3 regions of the Lysinibacillus sp. FSL K6-1151 genome follow, and region 2 is predicted to be linked to each of the others. Evidence: a T-box and tRNA genes for the amino acid it is inferred to sense, from the RefSeq annotation. Region 2 holds a T-box; the other regions hold tRNA genes.
The links. A T-box is a leader RNA that pairs with one kind of tRNA and senses whether it is charged. The one in region 2 lies ahead of trpS (tryptophan--tRNA ligase), so its partner is inferred to be a tRNA-Trp.
Positions count from the first base shown of each region.

Region 1: it encodes a tRNA-Trp, which carries the amino acid that the T-box ahead of trpS (tryptophan--tRNA ligase) is inferred to sense. The anticodon was not compared.
Region 3: it encodes a tRNA-Trp, which carries the amino acid that the T-box ahead of trpS (tryptophan--tRNA ligase) is inferred to sense. The anticodon was not compared.

Region 1 is NZ_CP152040.1:266,059-273,698, forward strand. Features, by position in the region: rRNA gene MHI04_RS01190 (16S ribosomal RNA) at 1-353, shown strand, start outside; rRNA gene MHI04_RS01195 (23S ribosomal RNA) at 662-3,589, shown strand; rRNA gene rrf (5S ribosomal RNA) at 3,656-3,771, shown strand; tRNA gene MHI04_RS01205 (tRNA-Val) at 3,783-3,858, shown strand; tRNA gene MHI04_RS01210 (tRNA-Met) at 3,885-3,959, shown strand; tRNA gene MHI04_RS01215 (tRNA-Asp) at 3,963-4,038, shown strand; tRNA gene MHI04_RS01220 (tRNA-Thr) at 4,048-4,123, shown strand; tRNA gene MHI04_RS01225 (tRNA-Tyr) at 4,131-4,214, shown strand; tRNA gene MHI04_RS01230 (tRNA-Trp) at 4,219-4,292, shown strand; tRNA gene MHI04_RS01235 (tRNA-His) at 4,340-4,415, shown strand; tRNA gene MHI04_RS01240 (tRNA-Gln) at 4,425-4,499, shown strand; tRNA gene MHI04_RS01245 (tRNA-Lys) at 4,514-4,586, shown strand; tRNA gene MHI04_RS01250 (tRNA-Arg) at 4,606-4,682, shown strand; tRNA gene MHI04_RS01255 (tRNA-Pro) at 4,698-4,774, shown strand; tRNA gene MHI04_RS01260 (tRNA-Ala) at 4,790-4,865, shown strand; tRNA gene MHI04_RS01265 (tRNA-Ser) at 4,879-4,971, shown strand; tRNA gene MHI04_RS01270 (tRNA-Phe) at 4,976-5,051, shown strand; tRNA gene MHI04_RS01275 (tRNA-Gly) at 5,058-5,131, shown strand; tRNA gene MHI04_RS01280 (tRNA-Ile) at 5,136-5,209, shown strand; tRNA gene MHI04_RS01285 (tRNA-Asn) at 5,217-5,293, shown strand; tRNA gene MHI04_RS01290 (tRNA-Glu) at 5,295-5,366, shown strand; gene MHI04_RS01295 (nitric oxide synthase oxygenase) at 5,685-6,731, shown strand; gene MHI04_RS01300 (hypothetical protein) at 6,757-7,287, shown strand; gene MHI04_RS01305 (MFS transporter) at 7,354-7,640, opposite strand, start outside.
Region 2 is NZ_CP152040.1:749,734-757,373, reverse strand. Features, by position in the region: gene mecA (adaptor protein MecA) at 1-64, opposite strand, end outside; gene spxA (transcriptional regulator SpxA) at 499-894, opposite strand; T-box leader at 1,385-1,607, shown strand; gene trpS (tryptophan--tRNA ligase) at 1,724-2,713, shown strand; gene MHI04_RS03465 (hypothetical protein) at 2,715-2,936, opposite strand; gene fabF (beta-ketoacyl-ACP synthase II) at 3,042-4,283, opposite strand; gene MHI04_RS03455 (beta-ketoacyl-ACP synthase III) at 4,314-5,252, opposite strand; gene MHI04_RS03450 (YjzD family protein) at 5,830-6,024, shown strand; gene MHI04_RS03445 (AAA family ATPase) at 6,074-7,640, opposite strand, start outside.
Region 3 is NZ_CP152040.1:3,891,783-3,899,422, reverse strand. Features, by position in the region: rRNA gene MHI04_RS18895 (23S ribosomal RNA) at 1-823, shown strand, start outside; rRNA gene rrf (5S ribosomal RNA) at 936-1,051, shown strand; tRNA gene MHI04_RS18885 (tRNA-Asn) at 1,068-1,144, shown strand; tRNA gene MHI04_RS18880 (tRNA-Ser) at 1,150-1,241, shown strand; tRNA gene MHI04_RS18875 (tRNA-Glu) at 1,266-1,340, shown strand; tRNA gene MHI04_RS18870 (tRNA-Val) at 1,356-1,431, shown strand; tRNA gene MHI04_RS18865 (tRNA-Met) at 1,458-1,532, shown strand; tRNA gene MHI04_RS18860 (tRNA-Asp) at 1,536-1,611, shown strand; tRNA gene MHI04_RS18855 (tRNA-Phe) at 1,628-1,700, shown strand; tRNA gene MHI04_RS18850 (tRNA-Thr) at 1,712-1,787, shown strand; tRNA gene MHI04_RS18845 (tRNA-Tyr) at 1,797-1,880, shown strand; tRNA gene MHI04_RS18840 (tRNA-Trp) at 1,894-1,967, shown strand; tRNA gene MHI04_RS18835 (tRNA-His) at 1,980-2,055, shown strand; tRNA gene MHI04_RS18830 (tRNA-His) at 2,096-2,171, shown strand; tRNA gene MHI04_RS18825 (tRNA-Gln) at 2,189-2,263, shown strand; tRNA gene MHI04_RS18820 (tRNA-Gly) at 2,269-2,343, shown strand; tRNA gene MHI04_RS18815 (tRNA-Cys) at 2,352-2,425, shown strand; tRNA gene MHI04_RS18810 (tRNA-Leu) at 2,472-2,552, shown strand; gene MHI04_RS18805 (GNAT family N-acetyltransferase) at 2,742-3,284, shown strand; gene MHI04_RS18800 (phosphotransferase) at 3,311-4,102, shown strand; gene MHI04_RS18795 (ABC transporter permease) at 4,252-5,283, shown strand; gene MHI04_RS18790 (ABC transporter ATP-binding protein) at 5,286-5,975, shown strand; gene MHI04_RS18785 (S-layer homology domain-containing protein) at 6,075-7,160, shown strand; gene MHI04_RS18780 (arylamine N-acetyltransferase) at 7,202-7,640, opposite strand, start outside.

The sequences.
Region 1 (7,640 bases), 480 kb from region 2:
GACGTCAAATCATCATGCCCCTTATGACCTGGGCTACACACGTGCTACAATGGACGATACAAACGGTTGCCAACTCGCGAGAGGGAGCTAATCCGATAAAGTCGTTCTCAGTTCGGATTGTAGGCTGCAACTCGCCTACATGAAGCCGGAATCGCTAGTAATCGCGGATCAGCATGCCGCGGTGAATACGTTCCCGGGCCTTGTACACACCGCCCGTCACACCACGAGAGTTTGTAACACCCGAAGTCGGTGAGGTAACCTTTTGGAGCCAGCCGCCGAAGGTGGGATAGATGATTGGGGTGAAGTCGTAACAAGGTAGCCGTATCGGAAGGTGCGGCTGGATCACCTCCTTTCTAAGGATTATTTCGGAATACAAACCTAGGGTTTGTAAGATTACGTTTTGCGTTCAGTTTTGAAGGTTCATTCTTCTTGAATGAAAAGCTTCAAAACTTGTTCTTTGAAAACTGGATAAAACGACATTGAAATTGTAACAAACACATTTATTTTTTAAGTTTTTTTATAGGCTTAATAACATTAAGAGGGTTTCAAGACACGAGCAGTTCTAGGAAGCAATCGAGTGAATGAAGGAGCGTACTTGAGTACGTGACTGATTGAACGAGTGAAGCTGACAACGAAATGTGATGTGTATTGAAAGCCGTTAGGTTAAGTTATTAAGGGCGCACGGCGAATGCCTTGGCACTAGGAGCCGAAGAAGGACGGCACTAACACCGATATGCTTCGGGGAGCTGTAAGTGAGCTTTGATCCGGAGATTTCCGAATGGGGGAACCCACTACGTTTAATCGCGTAGTATCTTGACGTGAATACATAGCGTCTTGAAGGCAGACCCAGGGAACTGAAACATCTAAGTACCTGGAGGAAGAGAAAGAAAAATCGATTCCCTGAGTAGCGGCGAGCGAAACGGGAAGAGCCCAAACCAAGAGGCTTGCCTCTTGGGGTTGTAGGACACTCAATACGGAGTTACAAAAGAGCGAGTTAGATGAAGCGACTTGGAAAGGTCCGCCAGAGCAGGTAAAAGCCCTGTAGTCGAAAGTTCGTTCTCTCCTGAGTGGATCCTGAGTACGGCGGAACACGTGAAATTCCGTCGGAATCCGGGAGGACCATCTCCCAAGGCTAAATACTACCTAGTGACCGATAGTGAACCAGTACCGTGAGGGAAAGGTGAAAAGCACCCCGGAAGGGGAGTGAAAGAGATCCTGAAACCGTGTGCCTACAAGTAGTTAGAGCCCGTTAATGGGTGATAGCGTGCCTTTTGTAGAATGAACCGGCGAGTTACGATTACGTGCGAGGTTAAGCTTTAGAAGGCGGAGCCGCAGCGAAAGCGAGTCTGAATAGGGCGAAATAGTACGTGGTCGTAGACCCGAAACCAGGTGATCTACCCATGTCCAGGGTGAAGGTAAGGTAACACTTACTGGAGGCCCGAACCCACGCACGTTGAAAAGTGCGGGGATGAGGTGTGGGTAGCGGAGAAATTCCAATCGAACTTGGAGATAGCTGGTTCTCTCCGAAATAGCTTTAGGGCTAGCCTCGTGATGAGAATACTGGAGGTAGAGCACTGTTTGGACTAGGGGGCCATCCCGGTTTACCGAATTCAGACAAACTCCGAATGCCAGATATTTATACACGGGAGTCAGACTGCGAGTGATAAGATCCGTAGTCAAAAGGGAAACAGCCCAGACCACCAGCTAAGGTCCCAAAGTAATCGTTAAGTGGAAAAGGATGTGGCGTTGCACAGACAACCAGGATGTTGGCTTAGAAGCAGCCATCATTTAAAGAGTGCGTAATAGCTCACTGGTCGAGTGACGCTGCGCCGAAAATGTATCGGGGCTAAACGATTCACCGAAGCTGTGGATTGACATCTACGATGTCAGTGGTAGGAGAGCGTTCTAAGTGCGTTGAAGTCAGACCGGAAGGACTGGTGGAGCGCTTAGAAGTGAGAATGCCGGTATGAGTAGCGAAAGACGGGTGAGAATCCCGTCCACCGTATGACTAAGGTTTCCTGAGGAAGGCTCGTCCGCTCAGGGTTAGTCGGGACCTAAGCCGAGGCCGATAGGCGTAGGCGATGGACAACAGGTTGATATTCCTGTACCACCTCCTCACCGTTTGAGAAATGGGGGGACGCAGTAGGATAGGGTAAGCGCGCTGTTGGTTATGCGCGTCCAAGCAGTAAGGCGTGTGTGTAGGCAAATCCGCACACTGTAACGTTGAGCTGTGATGGCGAGTCCGTATGGACGAAGTTCCTGATTTCACACTGCCAAGAAAAGCCTCTATCGAGGTGAGAGGTGCCCGTACCGCAAACCGACACAGGTAGTCGAGGAGAGAATCCTAAGGTGTGCGAGAGAACTCTCGTTAAGGAACTCGGCAAAATGACCCCGTAACTTCGGGAGAAGGGGTGCTCTTGAGCGTGCAAGCGCATGAGAGCCGCAGTGAATAGGCCCAGGCGACTGTTTAGCAAAAACACAGGTCTCTGCAAAACCGTAAGGTGACGTATAGGGGCTGACGCCTGCCCGGTGCTGGAAGGTTAAGAGGAGTGGTTAGCGCAAGCGAAGCTGCGAATTGAAGCCCCAGTAAACGGCGGCCGTAACTATAACGGTCCTAAGGTAGCGAAATTCCTTGTCGGGTAAGTTCCGACCCGCACGAAAGGCGTAACGATCTGGGCACTGTCTCAACGAGAGACTCGGTGAAATTATAGTACCTGTGAAGATGCAGGTTACCCGCGACAGGACGGAAAGACCCCGTGGAGCTTTACTGTAGCCTGATATTGAATTTTGGTACAACTTGTACAGGATAGGTAGGAGCCAGAGATCTCGGAGCGCCAGCTTCGAAGGAGGCGTCGGTGGGATACTACCCTGGTTGTATTGAAATTCTAACCCATGCCCCTTAGCGGGGCAGGAGACAGTGTCAGGCGGACAGTTTGACTGGGGCGGTCGCCTCCTAAAAGGTAACGGAGGCGCCCAAAGGTTCCCTCAGAATGGTTGGAAATCATTCGTAGAGTGTAAAGGCACAAGGGAGCTTGACTGCGAGACCTACAAGTCGAGCAGGGTCGAAAGACGGGCTTAGTGATCCGGTGGTTCCGCATGGAAGGGCCATCGCTCAACGGATAAAAGCTACCCCGGGGATAACAGGCTTATCTCCCCCAAGAGTCCACATCGACGGGGAGGTTTGGCACCTCGATGTCGGCTCATCGCATCCTGGGGCTGTAGTCGGTCCCAAGGGTTGGGCTGTTCGCCCATTAAAGCGGTACGCGAGCTGGGTTCAGAACGTCGTGAGACAGTTCGGTCCCTATCCGTCGTGGGCGTAGGAAATTTGAGAGGAGCTGTCCTTAGTACGAGAGGACCGGGATGGACACACCGCTGGTGTACCAGTTGTCTTGCCAAAGGCATCGCTGGGTAGCTATGTGTGGACGGGATAAGTGCTGAAAGCATCTAAGCATGAAGCCCCCCTCAAGATGAGATTTCCCATTACGCAAGTAAGTAAGATCCCTCAAAGACGATGAGGTAGATAGGTTCGAGGTGGAAGTGTGGTGACACATGGAGCTGACGAATACTAATCGATCGAGGACTTAACCAAAACGTTTGAAACATTCAATGAACCGTTTATCCAGTTTTGAAAGAACAACTCTTTCAACTGAATAAGTGAAGTGATGATGGCAAAGAGGCCACACCCGTTCCCATACCGAACACGGAAGTTAAGCTCTTTAGCGCCGATGGTAGTTGGGGGCTTCCCCCTGTGAGAGTAGGACATCGCTTCGCTTATTTTTCGTGGAGGATTAGCTCAGCTGGGAGAGCATCTGCCTTACAAGCAGAGGGTCGGCGGTTCGAGCCCGTCATCCTCCACCATTATTTTTAAAACAGTATAGTATTATCGCGGGGTGGAGCAGTGGTAGCTCGTCGGGCTCATAACCCGAAGGTCGTTGGTTCAAATCCAGCCCCCGCAACCAAATGGTCCCGTGGTGTAGCGGTTAACATGCCTGCCTGTCACGCAGGAGATCGCCGGTTCGATCCCGGTCGGGACCGCCATTTTTTTTTGCCGGTGTAGCTCAGTTGGTAGAGCAACTGACTTGTAATCAGTAGGTCGTGGGTTCGACTCCTATCGCCGGCACCATTCCCTTGGAGGGGTAGCGAAGTGGCTAAACGCGGCGGACTGTAAATCCGCTCCTTAGGGTTCGGCGGTTCGAATCCGTCCCCCTCCACCATTTTAGGGGCATAGTTCAACGGTAGAATAGAGGTCTCCAAAACCTTTGGTGTGGGTTCGATTCCTACTGCCCCTGCCAGGTATTGAGGTACTCGTTCATATACAGCTGTTATAATTTATATAGTGGCGATTGTGGCGAAGTGGTTAACGCATCGGATTGTGGTTCCGACATTCGTGGGTTCGATTCCCATCAGTCGCCCCATTTTCAAATTGGGGTATAGCCAAGCGGTAAGGCAACGGATTTTGATTCCGTCATGCCTAGGTTCGAATCCTAGTACCCCAGCCATTTTTCTTTTTTACGAGCCATTAGCTCAGTTGGTAGAGCATCTGACTTTTAATCAGAGGGTCGAAGGTTCGAGTCCTTCATGGCTCATCGTTTTTTAATGAATATTGCGCCCGTAGCTCAATTGGATAGAGCGTCTGACTACGGATCAGAAGGTTATGGGTTCGACTCCTGTCGGGCGCGCCAATAAATTTATGTTTTCGGAATGTAGCTCAGCTTGGTAGAGCACTTGGTTTGGGACCAAGGGGTCGTAGGTTCGAATCCTGTCATTCCGACCATTTTTTATGATAAATGGGGCCTTAGCTCAGCTGGGAGAGCGCCTGCCTTGCACGCAGGAGGTCAGCGGTTCGATCCCGCTAGGCTCCACCAGTTCAATATTTTTGGAGGTATACCCAAGTCTGGCTGAAGGGATCGGTCTTGAAAACCGACAGGCGGGTAACACCGCGCGGGGGTTCGAATCCCTCTACCTCCTCCATTTTGGGTCAGTAGCTCAGTTGGTAGAGCATTAGATTGAAGCTCTAAGTGTCGGCGGTTCGATTCCGTCCTGACCCACCATTATTTGCGGGTGTAGTTTAATGGTAAAACCTCAGCCTTCCAAGCTGATGTCGTGAGTTCGATTCTCATCACCCGCTCCAAAATGGGCCTATAGCTCAGCTGGTTAGAGCGCACGCCTGATAAGCGTGAGGTCGATGGTTCGAGTCCATTTAGGCCCATCATTATTCCGAAGTAGCTCAGTTGGTAGTAGCACCTGACTGTTAATCAGGTTGTCGCAGGTTCGAGTCCTGCCTTCGGAGCCACGGCCCGTTGGTCAAGTGGTTAAGACACCGCCCTTTCACGGCGGTAACACGGGTTCGAATCCCGTACGGGTCATCAAGCATGTAGCACAAATATTGTGTTACATGCTTTTTCTTTTATCAATAAATGATACATTAGTAAAGAGTGAAAGCTACGAATCCGCTATCAATGGTTCAGTAGCTTTTTTACATGACTAATATTTTGTTTCTCCTTTCTATAAGATGTCGCCCACCTCTTTTCCTTCTTCATTCACAATATCTTCTAATCATGATTCGATTCATTATAAATTTGAACAAACTATTTCATATATGCAATATGTATGTTTTTTTATAGCTATTTTCGTGGTGCTTGTCGTTTTGTTCCTCTAATATGAGGATAAGTGGAGGAATCGAAATGAATATACAGGAGATCCAGCAATTTTTAAGTTTATATCAGACAGAACAAGATGAATCAGAACGTTGGTTAGCGAATAGATTACAACAGATTAAGAATGCAGGTGAGTACGACCCAACAACAGAGGAGCTAGCTTTTGGTGCACGGGTGGCGTGGCGTAATAGTAACAAATGTATTGGTCGTCTGTTTTGGCAATCATTGCATGTAGTAGATGCACGTGCCGTTTTAGATGAACAGGATATTTTTCAAAAACTACTGGAGCATATCGATTATGCAACAAATAGTGGAAAAATCCGTCCAACAATAACAGTATTTGCTTCGAACAGAGTGCGTATATGGAATCATCAGCTAATTCGTTATGCAGGCTATGAAACGGAAGCTGGCGTTATTGGTGATGCACATTCTATTGTTTTTACTAAAGTATGTGAATCGTTAGGTTGGAAAAGTGAGAGGACACCATTCGATGTGTTACCTCTTGTTATACAAGTAGATGAGCGAGCTCCGCAGCTGTTTACAATTCCTGTAGAATATATTTTAGAGGTGCCAATTCGTCATCCAGAGTCAGTGGATGTAGAGAAATTAGGAATGAAATGGTATGCTGTACCCATTATTTCAAGTATGCGTTTTCAAATGGCAGGCATTGATTTTCAAGCCGCACCCTTTAATGGCTGGTATATGGGGACAGAAATCGGTGCACGTAATTTAGCAGATCATGACCGTTATAATATGCTACCAGCTATTGCGGAGGTTTTTAATCTTGATACAACCAAGCAAGCTTCACTTTGGCGTGATCGTGCATTAGTGGAACTTAATATTGCTGTCCTTCATTCTTTTAAAGAACAAGGCGTGAGCATTGTCGATCATCATACAGCTGCTCAGCAGTTTAAATTGTTTGAAGAAGCAGAGGAATCAGCAGGACGAGACGTTACAGGCAACTGGACATGGCTAATCCCACCACTTTCGCCCGCAACGACTCATATTTTCCATAAACCTTATGTCAATATTTATCATACACCCAATTATTTTTATCAAAAACCATGCTATTAACTGATTGTGGAGAGGACGAAACGCTATGTTGAATGAGCAAATTCCGAGTATCCCGTGGTTACAATTGACGACACCTTATGGAAGAGGAACGGCTATCCCTCAGCTGATTGAACAGGAGCAATATACAGAGCTAGCTGAGTTAGTGGAGCATCAAGGTACACTATGGCAGGTCACACCATGGGCTTTGCTTGTCCTTCTAAAAAAGCTTGCTAGCAAAAATACGGGGGATGTCTCTGTACAAGAAGTAGAGCTTTATTTAGCTGTGGCACATGCAATTTCTGAAGATTATCTAGACCCATCATATTCAGTTCAAACTATGCAGGAGCTGTTAGATGTCAAATATTTATGGATGGATCACGAAGAGAATGATGAGCTGGAATGGGAGGAGGAAACGCCAAAGGGTTATGAGCAGAAAGCTTTTGTAAGCTATTATTATTTTAGTTATATACTCTTACAAGAGGCTGTTCCTATTTTTGCAGCAGTTATAGCTCACAACAAAGAAACAGCAGACCGTCTTACTGAACTGCTAACCTTACTACAGCAATTGGACAAATAAAACGTCTATACCTATATAGAAGTAAAGCAGATGGGAAATATGAGCAGTTATCCCATCTGCTTTATTTTAATGGACATATTCGTCTTTAGAAGCTCTCATTGAGCAAAAGAAAAGAATGGTCGCCACAGCTACAAAGAGCCAACCAGCAATATTCCAGCCACCAAATAAATCATGTAAGTAGCCAAAAAGAATAGGGCCAATGGCGGCAAATAAATAACCTAATGATTGTGCAAAGCCTGATAAATCTGCTGCCTCAAATGCCGTGCGTGTACGAAGTGTAAAGAACATCATCGCTAAGGCAAATGAAGAACCTCCTGCTAAACCTAAAAGAATCATCCACAGTACCCCAAGAC
Region 2 (7,640 bases):
CCTCTATATCATTATACGTAATAAAGAGCTTGAGTGTATTTTCATTTACACGTTCGATGTCCACTAGACCTCATCTCCCTTCACTGTCATATGCTGAAAAACAGTTTTGTTTCATTAGTATGCTTTTATTCTTTGTTTTTAACCTTCATACTGCATTTGTTTTTCAACCTTTGACCACACTCAGTAAAACCATCGAGGAACCGCAAACATGATTTTTTTTGTTCACAGTTGTCTCTAACTCTATTGTATGCTGTTCTGTCATAAAATGAAAAGGATATACACCGTTTCACAGAAGATATTTGAATTATTGAAATTGTAGTAAACTATTTAACTTAAATCAAGTTTAACATACTTTTACGGAAATATATGACTTTTCCCTATCAATTATTATACTTCATATAGAAGGTTTTACATAAGTAAAACATAAAAAAATAGATGTCACAACATGCATTCCACATTTGTAACATCTACAATATATATTATTCAAAATGAGTAGGTTTAATTCACCATTCGTTGCGCTTCTTGAAGCTGATATGCTCGAACTTTTCGAGGTAGGAAGCGACGAATTTCATCTTCATTATAGCCGACTTGTAGACGTTTTTCGTCCAAAATAATTGGTCGGCGTAATAAACCAGGATACTCCTGAATTAATTCATATAAACGTTGTAGTGGTAAACTTTCAACATCCACATTTAATTTTTGAAATATTTTTGAACGAGTAGAAATGATTTCATCTGTCCCGTCTTCTGTCATACGTAAAATTTTTTTAATTTCACTAATACTTAGTGGCTCAGAAAATATATTACGTTCTGTATATGGAATTTCGTGCTCCTCTAACCAAGCTTTCGCTTTACGACAAGAGGTACAACTTGGTGATGTAAATAGGGTTACGATCATTCTGACACATCCTTTCATTTTGTAATCATTATCTATAAACCAGAACCAAAGTGTTAAATTAGAATTAATGTAAAGTAAAATACACAGTACCATTATACAGCACTCAGCTGTATTTGAATATAGTTCCAATAAAAAAAGACTGAACCCGTCACAAATTATTCTGTCTCTTTATACAGCTTTTAATAAAGCGTATTTCCTTCTATCTTATGTGCTACTACTAACATTCCCACTTTCAGTGCATTTTAAACATCCAAGCATGTATCTTAGTTGTTCTCATTTAAAAAGATTAAACGAGAAAATTGTCAATTTGACGTGTACACCTAAACACAATTTTAATAAAAAATTTTATATTTATAACAAAATTACACAACAAAAAAAGCATATAATTTTTTCTCGAAAAAAACCACCGTCAAAAGTCTGACTTTACACAATGGAATCTTTATAATATAATTCTTTGCAATCAAATCAATTTGAATAATTTAAATTGAGAAAAACGCTGACGAAGAGTAGTACATATGTTCATTTCACGTTTAGAGAGTCTGTGGTTGCTGCAAACAGATCGTGGAGGCATATAGAATGGACTTCCGAGTTAGCTTTGTGAACGCTATTAGAAGCTATTAGCAGAGCTCGTCCCTTCACGTTACGAAGCTGAGTGGCCTTTTAGGCAAGCTGGGTGGTACCGCGGATTCAAAACATCATTCGTCCCTTCATTAGAAAAAATCTAATGAGGACGCATGATGTTTTTTTGTCTTTATCGTGAGGTGGAAAAGTGAGCAAAACGCCACTGACAACCGTCACGGAATTTGAATTCGAGGAGGAACTTTTAATGACAACTATTTTTTCAGGCGTACAGCCTACAGGAATCGTTACTTTAGGGAACTATTTAGGAGCATTCAAGCAATTCCCTGCACTACAAGACGAAGGAAATGCTATTTATTGTATCGTTGATCAGCATGCGATCACGGTTGCCCAAGATCCTAAAGAATTACGTGAAAGCATTCGTAAGCTGGCAGCTACCTATATTGCTACTGGCATCAACCCTAAAAAATCTACGTTATTCATTCAATCAGAGGTGCCAGCGCATGCTCAGGCAGGATGGATGTTACAATGTGTTGCGTCTATCGGGGAGCTAGAACGTATGACACAATTTAAAGATAAATCACATGGTAAAGAAAGCGTTTCTGCTGCTCTTTTAACATATCCACCGTTAATGGCTGCAGACATTCTACTTTACAACACAAACATTGTCCCTGTCGGCGATGATCAGAAGCAGCATATCGAGCTAACTCGTGACCTTGCAGAACGTTTTAATAAACGCTTTGGTGACGTTTTAACAATTCCAGAAATTCAATTACCAAAAGCAGGCGCTCGTATTAAATCCTTACAAGAGCCAACAAAGAAAATGAGTAAATCTGATCCTAATACGAAAGCGACAATCCGTTTGCTAGATACGGCAAAGGACATTGAGAAAAAAATTAAATCAGCGGTTACGGATTCTGATGGTATTGTTGCATTTGATGTAGAAAATAAACCAGGTGTCTCGAATTTATTGACAATCGAATCGGCTATTTCTGGTATAGCCATTGAAGATTTAGTCAAAAAATATGAGGGAATTGGTTATGGTGGATTCAAGCAAGGTGTTGCAACAGCTGTTATCGAACATCTAACACCAATTCAAGAAAAATTCTATCATTTAGTAGAATCCTCTGAATTAGATGTCATCTTAGATGAAGGTGCTGAAAAGGCGAATGCGATTGCCAGTGCTACATTAAAACGCATGGAAGATGCAATGGGTCTCGGCCGCACACGTCGCTAATTTATGGCTTGTCTGTGGAGCGATCAAAGCCTAAATCAAGCACAACAGCACAAATGATAATGCAGGCTCCTACCGCCATATAAAATTCTGTTGTTTGAAAAATAAATTTGAAAACAACCTTCCAGGAATAACCTAATGTTCGATAATTTAAATACAATATGAGATTCCCTACAGAGAGGATCATTAAGCCATAGCTTACTAAAAATAAAAAGAGACGAAACACAGTAGAGGCATCCTTTCTATTTCTTCTTACTTATCATTTATTCACAAAACTATAAAAAAAGACGTCAGCCGTTTAAATTTGGCTGACGTTTTTTAAGTTTATATATTATGCTTCATATTTTTTGAATAGAAGACTGGCATTGTGACCACCAAAACCAAGAGAATTACTCATCGCATATTGAATGTTTGCTTCTCTCGCTTCGTTTGGAACATAATCTAAATCACATTCTGGATCTGGATCTACTAAATTAATTGTTGGAGGTAAAATGCCTTCTTTTAAGGCTAATGCTGTGAAAATCGCTTCCACACCACCAGCTGCTCCTAATAAGTGACCCGTCATAGACTTTGTGGAGCTCATAGCAAGTTTATACGCATGATCACCAAAAGCAGTTTTAACAGCTTGTGTTTCAAATAAATCATTGTAAGGTGTGCTAGTACCATGTGCATTAATATAATCAACTTGTGATGGATCAACTCCACCATCTGTCAATGCTTGCGTCATTGCACGTGCTGCCCCCTCACCCTCTGGAGCTGGAGCCGTAATGTGATGCGCATCACCTGTTGCACCATAACCTAAAACTTCAGCATAGATTTTAGCGCCACGAGCTTTTGCATGTTCATACTCTTCTAGAATAACGATACCAGCGCCTTCTCCGATAATAAAACCATCGCGGTTTTTATCAAATGGACGGCATGCGGCTTGTGGGTCTGGATTTAATGATAAAGCTGTATTTGCACAGAAGCCTGCCACAGCCATTGTAACGATTGGTGATTCAGCACCACCTGAAATCATCACATCTGCATCCCCACGTTCAATTACTTTAAAGGCATCGCCAATGGAGTTTGTTCCCGAAGCACACGCCGTTACAGAACATGAGTTAATACCTTTTGCACCAACGTGAATAGATACTTGCCCTGAAGCCATATCAGGAATCATCATTGGAATGAAGAATGGGCTGACACGTCTTGCGCCACGCTCTTGGAATGTTAAAAATTGTTGTTCATAAGTTTCCATACCGCCGATACCAGAGCCAATCCATACACCTGCACGTGGAGCTAACTCTTCATCAATTGTTAATTGTGCATCTTCCATTGCCATAATGGAAGCGGCTAACGCGTAGTGCGTAAAACGATCCATTTTACGTGCTTCTTTACGATCAATATATTTTTCAATATCGAAATCCTTCACTTCTGCTGCGATTTTTGCTGCAAAAAGTTCTTTATTCAATCGTGTCAGCTCACCAATGCCAGATTTACCAGCCTTGATGTTAGCCCATGTTTCTTCGATGCTATTTCCTAGTGGTGTAACTGCGCCAATTCCTGTAATTACTACTCGTCGTTTACTCATTGTCTTACTCCCCTCAAGCATTTTTCCTTCTTATTTTCCCCATCTCATGGCTACGGCACCCCATGTTAAGCCGCCACCAAAACCAACGAGGACTAATAAGTCATCCTCTTTAATCTTACCTGCTTCGAGCTCATCTACCAAGGAAATACCAATAGATGCTGCTGAAGTATTTCCATATTTATGAATCGTTTTTGACATTTTTTCAGGTGGTAGCTCTAATCGCTCACGAGCAGATTCCATAATTCGTATATTTGCCTGATGCGGCACTAAAAAATCTACGTCTTCTTTTGTTAATCCTGCTTTCTCTAACACATTAACAGCCGATTCACCCATTTGACGTACAGCAAACTTAAACACTTCACGACCATTCATTGTAATTGTGTCTTGCTGTGTTAAATAAAGGTTTTTACCGCCTGTACCATCAGCACCAAGTTCAAATGATACAATACCTCTGCCTTCAGATACTGGCCCAACAATAGCTGCACTAGCACCATCACCGAATAAAACAGCTGTATTACGATCCTTCCAATCGATGACTTTCGACAGTTTTTCTACACCTACTACTAAGACATATTTATAAGTATTTGCCTCTACAAAGTGCTTCGCTGTCACTAAGCTATATATAAATCCTGCACATGCCGCTGCTTGATCCATCGCCGCCGCATTCACTGCTCCGATTTGTTCTTGAACCATACATGCTACACTTGGAAAAGTTTGATCCTGTGTGACAGTTGCTACAAGTATTAAACCAATTTCCTCTGGCGTAATACCCGCTTTTGCAATAGCTTCTTTAGCAGCTGCTACTGCTAAATCTGAAGTTTCCTGATCCTCTGCCGCAAAATGACGTTCTTCAATGCCTGTTCGAGTTCGAATCCATTCATCTGAAGTATCCATTATTTTTTCCAAATCAAAATTTGTAACGACCTTCTCAGGAACATATTTGCCAATTCCTATAATACCAGCGTTCATATAGCAACCCCTCAGCTTTCTTACTATCAATTATTAGTAACTGGTCATAATTATAACGCATACGAAAGGAAGGACGCAAGGTGATTTAAAATTAATGTGTTTTGGACGTGGCGGAGATTTTATTTTTGGTGAGGGCTGACTCTTTATTAGGTTAGGTGAGAGTTTTGGCATTATCGTCGTTTTTGAGCGGGTGAACTTCTACGTCATAGTACTGTCCACCTTTTTATGAACGGAGTGTCTTACTTAGGAGCACTATCTACTAGCTCTGAGCCAAGTTCCTACTATAATTAGAGCACTTCTGCACTCGTTACGAACAAAAACCCTAATCGAGACTAATTCCCTGACTCCTCTTCATTACAAAGCACACACTAACTTCCTATCATTAAACATCAGCATACCTTCTGCAAATCAAATGCTACGATAGGCCGTTGAATATAAAATCCAGATCCTTGTATTTGTTGTGACAAATTCGCCATGTTTCACATAAAAGGTTCTTTTTTTTTCGATTTATGTTATGATATGATAATGAATATGAGTAAAACCTTATAATGAAAAAAGTTCGGTTGAGGTGAAATTAATGCAATATATCGTAACGTTCATATGGTCATTCCTACTAGTTTCTATGTTAAACTACGTAGTCAGCTCTGTACTTGGTGTACCATTCGATTTTAAAACAGGGGCAATCGTTTCCGTTGTATTCTCCATTCTAATCTTTATTATTGGAGCAATCATTCCAAACGATCCTACACCAGAAGCTGCAGACCATCATTAATTTATCTAGAAAAAACCTGTTCAGCATATTGCCGAACAGGTTTTTTCTGTTATTTTTCCACAACACATTGACCATCACGCATTTTCACATGCAAAGTTTCTCCTGGTAAAACCTCACCACGAAGCAGTTCTCTAGCTACTGCTGTTTCGATATGTCGTTGTACAAAGCGTTTTAATGGTCTCGCTCCAAACTGAGCATCCGCTCCTTGCTGTACTACCCAATCAATAACCTCTTGCTCGACAGATAAAGTAATTTCCTGTTCTGCCACACGTTTAATCAGTTGCTCCACGTACTTCCAAGCAATCGCAGTAAAATGCTTTGTAGATAAAGCATGGAAAAAGATAATGTCATCCATACGGTTTAATAACTCTGGTTTAAAATGTTGGCGTAAGGCCGTCATCACTAAGTCTTCAACAGCATTATCGCCTTCTTTTGCCTCCATTAAATAACTAGAGCCAATATTGGATGTTAGAATGACCACTGTATTTGTAAAATTCACCATACGTCCCTGACTATCTGTAATGCGGCCATCATCTAAAATTTGTAATAAAATATTCGCCACGTCTGGATGCGCTTTTTCAATTTCATCTAGGAGGACCACGGAATATGGATTTCGGCGTACAGCTTCTGTTAATTGTCCGCCCTCCTCATAACCTACATAGCCTGGAGGAGCACCAACGAGACGAGACACACTATGTTTCTCCATGTATTCACTCATATCAATTCGAATAAAGTGATCTTCTGCATCAAATAACTGCGCAGCAAGTGCCTTAGCAAGCTCAGTTTTACCAACACCTGTTGGACCTAAGAATAAAAAGCTACCAATCGGACGATGCGGATCTTTAATACCTGCACGTGCACGCCATACAGCTTCTGTTACTAATTGAACTGCTGTATCTTGACCGACTACCCTTTCATGTAATGTATCCTTTAATCGTAGAAGTTTTTCACGCTCTCCTTCTACTAATTTTGTTACAGGAATTCCTGTCCAGCGGGAAACGATCGCAGCAATTTCATCTGCCGTTACTTCTTCACGTAAAATGCGGGATTCTGCCCCATTTTCTAACTGTTTTTCGAGTTCCTGAATTTCCTTTTCTAATGTTGGGATTTTGCCATGGCGTAATTCCGCAGCTTTATTTAAATCATATTTACTTTCTGCTTCATCTAAATCACGACGGTATTTATCTAATGTTTCCCGTTTTTTCTGAATGTCGTGTAACATTTCTTTTTCTGCTTCCCATTGTTGGCGCATGCCCTCTGAGGATTCTTTTAATTTTGTTAATTCCTCACGCAATTGCTCTAGACGTTTTTTACTTGCCTCGTCCTTTTCCTTACGTAATGCCTGTTCTTCAATCTCAAGCTGCATAATGCGACGTGTCACTGCATCTAATTCCTGTGGCATCGAATCAATTTCTGTACGAATCATCGCACAAGCCTCATCAATTAAATCAATTGCCTTATCAGGTAAAAATCGCTCTGTAATATATCGGTTGGACAGTTCTGCTGCCGCAACAATTGCTCTGTCATGAATTCGTACTGCATGATGTAATTCAAAGCGTTCTTTTAAGCCCCGTAAAATGGAAACCGTATCCTCAATCGAAGGCTCACGTACAAGA
Region 3 (7,640 bases), 1.5 Mb from region 2:
ACTGTAGCCTGATATTGAATTTTGGTACAACTTGTACAGGATAGGTAGGAGCCAGAGATCTCGGAGCGCCAGCTTCGAAGGAGGCGTCGGTGGGATACTACCCTGGTTGTATTGAAATTCTAACCCATGCCCCTTAGCGGGGCAGGAGACAGTGTCAGGCGGACAGTTTGACTGGGGCGGTCGCCTCCTAAAAGGTAACGGAGGCGCCCAAAGGTTCCCTCAGAATGGTTGGAAATCATTCGTAGAGTGTAAAGGCACAAGGGAGCTTGACTGCGAGACCTACAAGTCGAGCAGGGTCGAAAGACGGGCTTAGTGATCCGGTGGTTCCGCATGGAAGGGCCATCGCTCAACGGATAAAAGCTACCCCGGGGATAACAGGCTTATCTCCCCCAAGAGTCCACATCGACGGGGAGGTTTGGCACCTCGATGTCGGCTCATCGCATCCTGGGGCTGTAGTCGGTCCCAAGGGTTGGGCTGTTCGCCCATTAAAGCGGTACGCGAGCTGGGTTCAGAACGTCGTGAGACAGTTCGGTCCCTATCCGTCGTGGGCGTAGGAAATTTGAGAGGAGCTGTCCTTAGTACGAGAGGACCGGGATGGACACACCGCTGGTGTACCAGTTGTCTTGCCAAAGGCATCGCTGGGTAGCTATGTGTGGACGGGATAAGTGCTGAAAGCATCTAAGCATGAAGCCCCCCTCAAGATGAGATTTCCCATTACGCAAGTAAGTAAGATCCCTCAAAGACGATGAGGTAGATAGGTTCGAGGTGGAAGTGTGGTGACACATGGAGCTGACGAATACTAATCGATCGAGGACTTAACCAAAATGTTTGAACCATTCAATGTACGTTTATCCAGTTTTGAAAGAATAAAAAATATTATAATATACTTGTAATTTTGATAAAATATGTTATAATAAGTATTGTCTTTCAAATAGTCTAGTGATGATGGCAAAGAGGTCACACCCGTTCCCATACCGAACACGGAAGTTAAGCTCTTTAGCGCCGATGGTAGTTGGGGGCTTCCCCCTGTGAGAGTAGGACGTCGCTAGGCTATATACTAAAATTATTCCGAAGTAGCTCAGTTGGTAGTAGCACCTGACTGTTAATCAGGTTGTCGCAGGTTCGAGTCCTGCCTTCGGAGCCATTCTTGGAGAGTTGTCCGAGTGGCCGAAGGAGCACGATTGGAAATCGTGTAGGCGGTTAACACTGTCTCAAGGGTTCAAATCCCTTACTCTCCGCCAGCACTTTGATTTATTCCAAAAGTTGGCCCCTTGGTCAAGTGGTTAAGACACCGCCCTTTCACGGCGGTAACACGGGTTCGAATCCCGTAGGGGTCACCATTTAAATACCCAGATGGAGGATTAGCTCAGCTGGGAGAGCATCTGCCTTACAAGCAGAGGGTCGGCGGTTCGAGCCCGTCATCCTCCACCATTATTTTTACAATAGTATATGATTATCGCGGGGTGGAGCAGTGGTAGCTCGTCGGGCTCATAACCCGAAGGTCGTTGGTTCAAATCCGGCCCCCGCAACCAAATGGTCCCGTGGTGTAGCGGTTAACATGCCTGCCTGTCACGCAGGAGATCGCCGGTTCGATCCCGGTCGGGACCGCCATTTTTTTTAATAACAAGGGTCAGTAGCTCAGTTGGTAGAGCATTAGATTGAAGCTCTAAGTGTCGGCGGTTCGATTCCGTCCTGACCCATCATTTTTTTTGCCGGTGTAGCTCAGTTGGTAGAGCAACTGACTTGTAATCAGTAGGTCGTGGGTTCGACTCCTATCGCCGGCACCATGTATTCCCGGAGGGGTAGCGAAGTGGCTAAACGCGGCGGACTGTAAATCCGCTCCTTAGGGTTCGGCGGTTCGAATCCGTCCCCCTCCACCAGTTTTATTATTATAGGGGCATAGTTCAACGGTAGAATAGAGGTCTCCAAAACCTTTGGTGTGGGTTCGATTCCTACTGCCCCTGCCAATTAATTTTATGGCGATTGTGGCGAAGTGGTTAACGCACCGGATTGTGGTTCCGGCATTCGTGGGTTCGATTCCCATCAGTCGCCCCATTTAAAGTAAAATTAATAAAAATCAAATCATAATATAATGGCGATTGTGGCGAAGTGGTTAACGCACCGGATTGTGGTTCCGGCACTCGTGGGTTCGATTCCCATCAGTCGCCCCATTTATATAATTATCTTTTGGGGTATAGCCAAGCGGTAAGGCAACGGATTTTGATTCCGTCATGCCCTGGTTCGAATCCAGGTACCCCAGCCATTTTTGCGGAAGTAGTTCAGTGGTAGAACACCACCTTGCCAAGGTGGGGGTCGCGAGTTCGAACCTCGTCTTCCGCTCCAACTTCGATGGCGGCATAGCCAAGTGGTAAGGCACAGGTCTGCAACACCTTTATCACCGGTTCAAATCCGGTTGCCGCCTCCATATTTTAACTCTAATCGGTGTATCCGATTTTTTTTATCTCCATTATGCCGGTGTGGCGGAATTGGCAGACGCGCACGACTCAAAATCGTGTTCCTTTGGAGTGTCGGTTCGACCCCGACCACCGGTATCCTAGACAGTATGTTAAAACTGTCTATAGAAACGTTTCTTACTTAGTGTAAGAAGCGTTTTTTTATTTGTCATCAATAATAATATTGCATTTTAAACCTCGCGTGAATGATTAAAATTTCTTATGCCAAAAGAGGATATAAATACATACATATTGAATAAACAGTAAATACGAAGGTAGGTGTGGAACATGATTATAAGGGAAGCAAAATTGTCGGATGCTAAAGGCATAGCAAAAGTTCATGTAGATAGTTGGAAGAATACTTATAAAAATATTCTTCCTACCGAGTATTTAGAAAAATTGTCTTATGAGCAAAGAACAGAATTATGGGTAAGGAACATCTCTAAAGTTGATCATTATGTCTTTGTTGCAGAAAACAATAATGGGGAAATTATTGGATTTACTGATGGTGGTAAGAGAGCTGAAAATGAAATTGAAGGGTCTGGGGATTTAACATCCATCTACATTTTAGATCAATTTCAGGGTCAAGGAATAGGCAGTAAACTAGTCAATAAATTGTTTACTAAGTTGAAAGCATTAGGCTATGAAAAAATATTTGTTGAGGTTTTAGAGGATAATCAGTCGAAGCGTTTTTATGAGAGATTGGGTGCTAGATTAGAAAAAACGGAAAAGATTAATATAGGAAATAAAGACTTAGACTTATTAATTTATGTGTGGAGTAATATAGATCCTGTTCTTTATCAAACTAAAGGAATAGGAAAGGCTGATTAAAATAAGTAGCATTGGTGGTGAAAATTTTGCATCCCATACAACGAAATGAAATACCTAAAGACATAGTTGAGTATGTTGGAGGAGTTATCCATATTTATTTTCCAAGACAAGGACATACATCGGATGTAGGAATTCTTAATTCTAAAAGAGGAATATTCGTTTTAAAAAGAACAAAAGGAACACAATTTTGTTCCTGGTTAACGAAAGAAGCAACTGTCCTTAAACATTTATCAAAATCTACATTACCAGTTCCAACGTTGCATTATTTTATTGAACAACCATTAGAAAATCAGTCATGGGCTTTAATGGCATATTTAGAAGGCGACACCGTTAGAAGTGCACTAGAAAATGAGATTAAAGAGGAAAACAGACATGAAATAATATTTAATTTTGGAAAGATCCTTTCTGCCATTCATTCAACCCGATGTCCACAAGAGTTAGTAAAAAACACACCATGGATAGACGATATGTTGGGACAAGCTGAGTGTAATTTGAAAAATTTTAAAGTAGATGGCACTCCAAAATTATTAGATAAATTGAAAAGGAAAAAACCAAAAATCATTCAGCAAACATTTATACACGGTGATTTCACAATTGACAATGTTCTTGTACAGAATAGAAAAATTTCAGGAGTTATCGATTGGAGTACTGGAGCATTAGGTGATCCACGATATGATGTTGCTCTGGCGGTACGCCCTAAACCACATGTATTTGAAACAGAACAAGACGAACAGATATTCTATGAAGGGTACGGCGTTAAGTTAATAGACCAAAATGAATACAATTACTTTAAAAATGGATTATATGAATTTTTTTAAATTAAAAATATTTTAAACCGTTCTATAGGATAAAAACTTCCTTTATAGATCGGTTTTTTATTTTCCCGTTCATTTTTAATGATTAGTTCATGCTCTGTTCATGTAAACATTTTAAGCTATGAGTAATCAAAGAAATGGAGGGGTTAGTAATGAATCTTGCGTGGAAAGAGATAAAGAAGAATAAAGTACGGTTTTTAATCTTAGGCTCCATTATCTTCCTAGTTAGTTTTTTAACGTTTATTATTTCGGGTTTGGCAAATGGTCTATCGCAGGATAATGCAGCTTTAATTAAAGATTTACCGAATGGGCAAATTTACATGGCTGAAGATGCAGAGGGGGCGTTTAATCTTTCGAGAATTGATAGCGACCTTCAACAGGAAGTCATGGGGAAAGAGAAAGAAGCAGTAGCTTTTTCGATTCAAATGGGCTTTTTAAATGATCAAGACGATAAACAGCAGAGTGTTGCCTTTGTTACATCTACCGAGTCCAGATTGTTTCAAAATGTGCATCAAGGGGAGGTACTGTTAGATAGCTCGTTACAGGATAAAGGAATCAAAGTCGGAGATACATTAAAGAATAATCAATACAATGGTGAGTTCATCGTTAAAGGCTTTGTGGAGCAAAAGAAATATAGCCACGCACCTGTCGCTTACATTAGTGAAGAGGCCTATCACGAGATGTATCGTGTAAATGACAAACAGTTAATTTATGTACCAAATAGCGAGCCAAAAGAGTTTAAAGGGCTACAAGCATACAACAATAAAGAATTTCTCAATACAATTCCCAGCTATAGTGCGGAACAGCTATCTTTAAATATGATTATATGGTTCTTAGTTGTCATTAGTGGCATGTTATTCGCCATTTTCTTCTATATGATGAATGTGCAAAAAATTGGTTTGTATGGCATCTTAAAAGCAATTGGTTTAAAAACAAGTAAGTTGTTTAAAATGATCTGGACACAGATGGCTATTATTACAATGATCTCACTTGTCATATCCATTAGCCTTAGCCAGTTATTTAATGTTGTTGCACCTAAGGGAATGCCCTTCACCTTAGCAATTGGCACCATAACACAGTTATCCATAGTGTTTCTTATCATTGGCTTTATCGGAGCTACATTGTCGGGTCTACAAATTAAAAAAATTGAACCGTTACAAGCCATACAACAAGGGGAGGCATAATCATGACATTGTTTACAATTGATGGAGTACGAAAAACGTTTAAAAATGGTGAAGTGGAGGAGGAAATTTTAAAAGGTATCAATCTTTCGTTAAAAGAGGGGGAGATTACTGCATTGGTAGGTGCGTCTGGTTCAGGGAAAAGTACACTGTTAACGATAGCTGCGGGACTACAGCCAGCAACAGATGGGCAAGTGTTTTTCGAAGAACAAAATCTTACAACGATGAGCACTGAGCAGGTACGGAAATTACGTGCAAGTAAATTTGGCTTTGTCTTTCAGTTTGCGCATCTCGTACCATTTCTGACAGTGGAGGAGCAGCTGCTGTTAATGCTAGATGTTGCTGAGTCTCGGTTAAAGAAGCACGAACAGCAGCATGAAGTGAATCATCTACTACAATTAGTTGGAATGGCTCATCGTAAAACGGCTTATCCTTCCTCCTTATCAGGTGGAGAAAAGCAGCGTGTAGCAATCGCACGTGCCATCATTCATCAACCAAAAGTATTGTTTGCTGATGAACCAACAGCTAGTTTAGACTCCCAGCGTTCTAAAGAAATTATGCTGTTGCTAAGAGAATTAACGAAAACATTAAAGATTACAACATTAATGGTGACACATGATGAAGAAATGCTCGCCTATGCTGATCGTATTATTAAAATGAGCGATGGGCTTGTGTTACCAAATGCTATGTACTAATTGGAAATACCACAATCATATCTTTTATGGTTGTGGTATTTTCATATGAAGAGTAAAAATTGACTTAGATGGGTAAAGAATCGAAGGAGGAGGGATAATGTGAAGAACCTATTGAAAATTATATGTTTAATCCTGATAACTGTTTGTCTATTACCTAAGGAAGTACGGGCAGCAAGCTTTAAAGATTTAACTGATGAGACATTATTAACAGAAATTGATTATTTAGTAGAGCAGGATATTGTGAGGGGTTATTCAAATACTCTGTTCAAGCCGAACGAAAAAGTTACGAAAGCACAGGTTGCTGTGATGTTAACTCGTGCTCTAGGATTAAATACAATCAATATAAAAAATCCTAATTTTCAGGATGTAACGACTGCACATAAGTATTATAAAGAAATTGCTGCGGTACAAAATGCGGGCATTTTTAATGCAGTCGATAAATTTCATCCAGATGCAATGATTACAAGAGGACAAATGGCTATTGTACTGCACAGAGCCTTTCAATTAAAGGGCTCAGATCCTTATTATTTTTCGGATGTAACGGAGCAGACACCAGGCTATAAAGAGATTTTAACATTGGCTCATAATCATTTAATAAGAGGTTATGAGGATGGAGCATTTAAACCAAATGAACCTGTTACACGTGCTCACTTTTCAGCATTTTTGGCACGAGCGATGACTCTGACTAAGCCTGATTTGCTAAAAGATCCTGCTTTTGTTTATACGTATGCTCATTATTCTTTAAGTGATAATCAACGCTATACGTTAAACTATCAATATGACCATCATGACGGTAAAAATGATGTATGGACAGTCCAAAATGTAAGTACAGCACAAACATTTCCTAATGAACTGTTATATGGACATGACCGTATATATGGTCAAGCTATTGCTAGTGATGCTACCACACATTATGATTTGTATTTGGAACTACCACTTAGAATAGGTGTCATTTTACATGAGGATGACGAGGGAGTGACGTCTGGTGTACGAGTGACAGTTAAAACGACTAACGGTACTGTGCGAGCTGGTGAGGTTCAATATACAGGTGTCGTGATACTTGAAGAAAGATCCATCTATAGTGATGTGGTGAAAACTTATTATTTTGTAGATGGAATTGGTTTAGTGAAAGAGCTACACAATGACATTGTTGTGTTAGAGTTATTAAATCGTACAATGAAATAAATTGAAAGCAAGCCTCTTTTTGAAGTGGGCTTGCTTTGTTGTTAGTTTTGTAATGTAATATGAAAAAAACGCTGAAGAGCTTGCAGCCATTCTTTGTCATTGTGTGTAGTATAAATTGTTAAGGATGAACCTTCATAGATTCTAAATTCGTTGTTCATCATGGTATGACGTCCACGAGTAGTGCGAATCATAGCAATTTTATTTTTTTGCTGCGAGAGTCGAGGTGCAAATTTTGCCTCATTTGCATCATCATGAAAACTATAAAGCAAACGCCAATTTTGTTTTGTTTGTTCAAACAGCATCCAACCATTTGCTTCATCTCGTTCTATTTTATATAACTCTTGGCCTTCACGATGTTGATGTCCTGCAATCAATGGTACTGGCTTACAGGGTGCTAAAGCACCTACTCCTACATCTGAGATATAGGTCTGTCCACCCTCATTTATTAATAAAAGCTGGTGCATAGGAATCTCCTCTGTA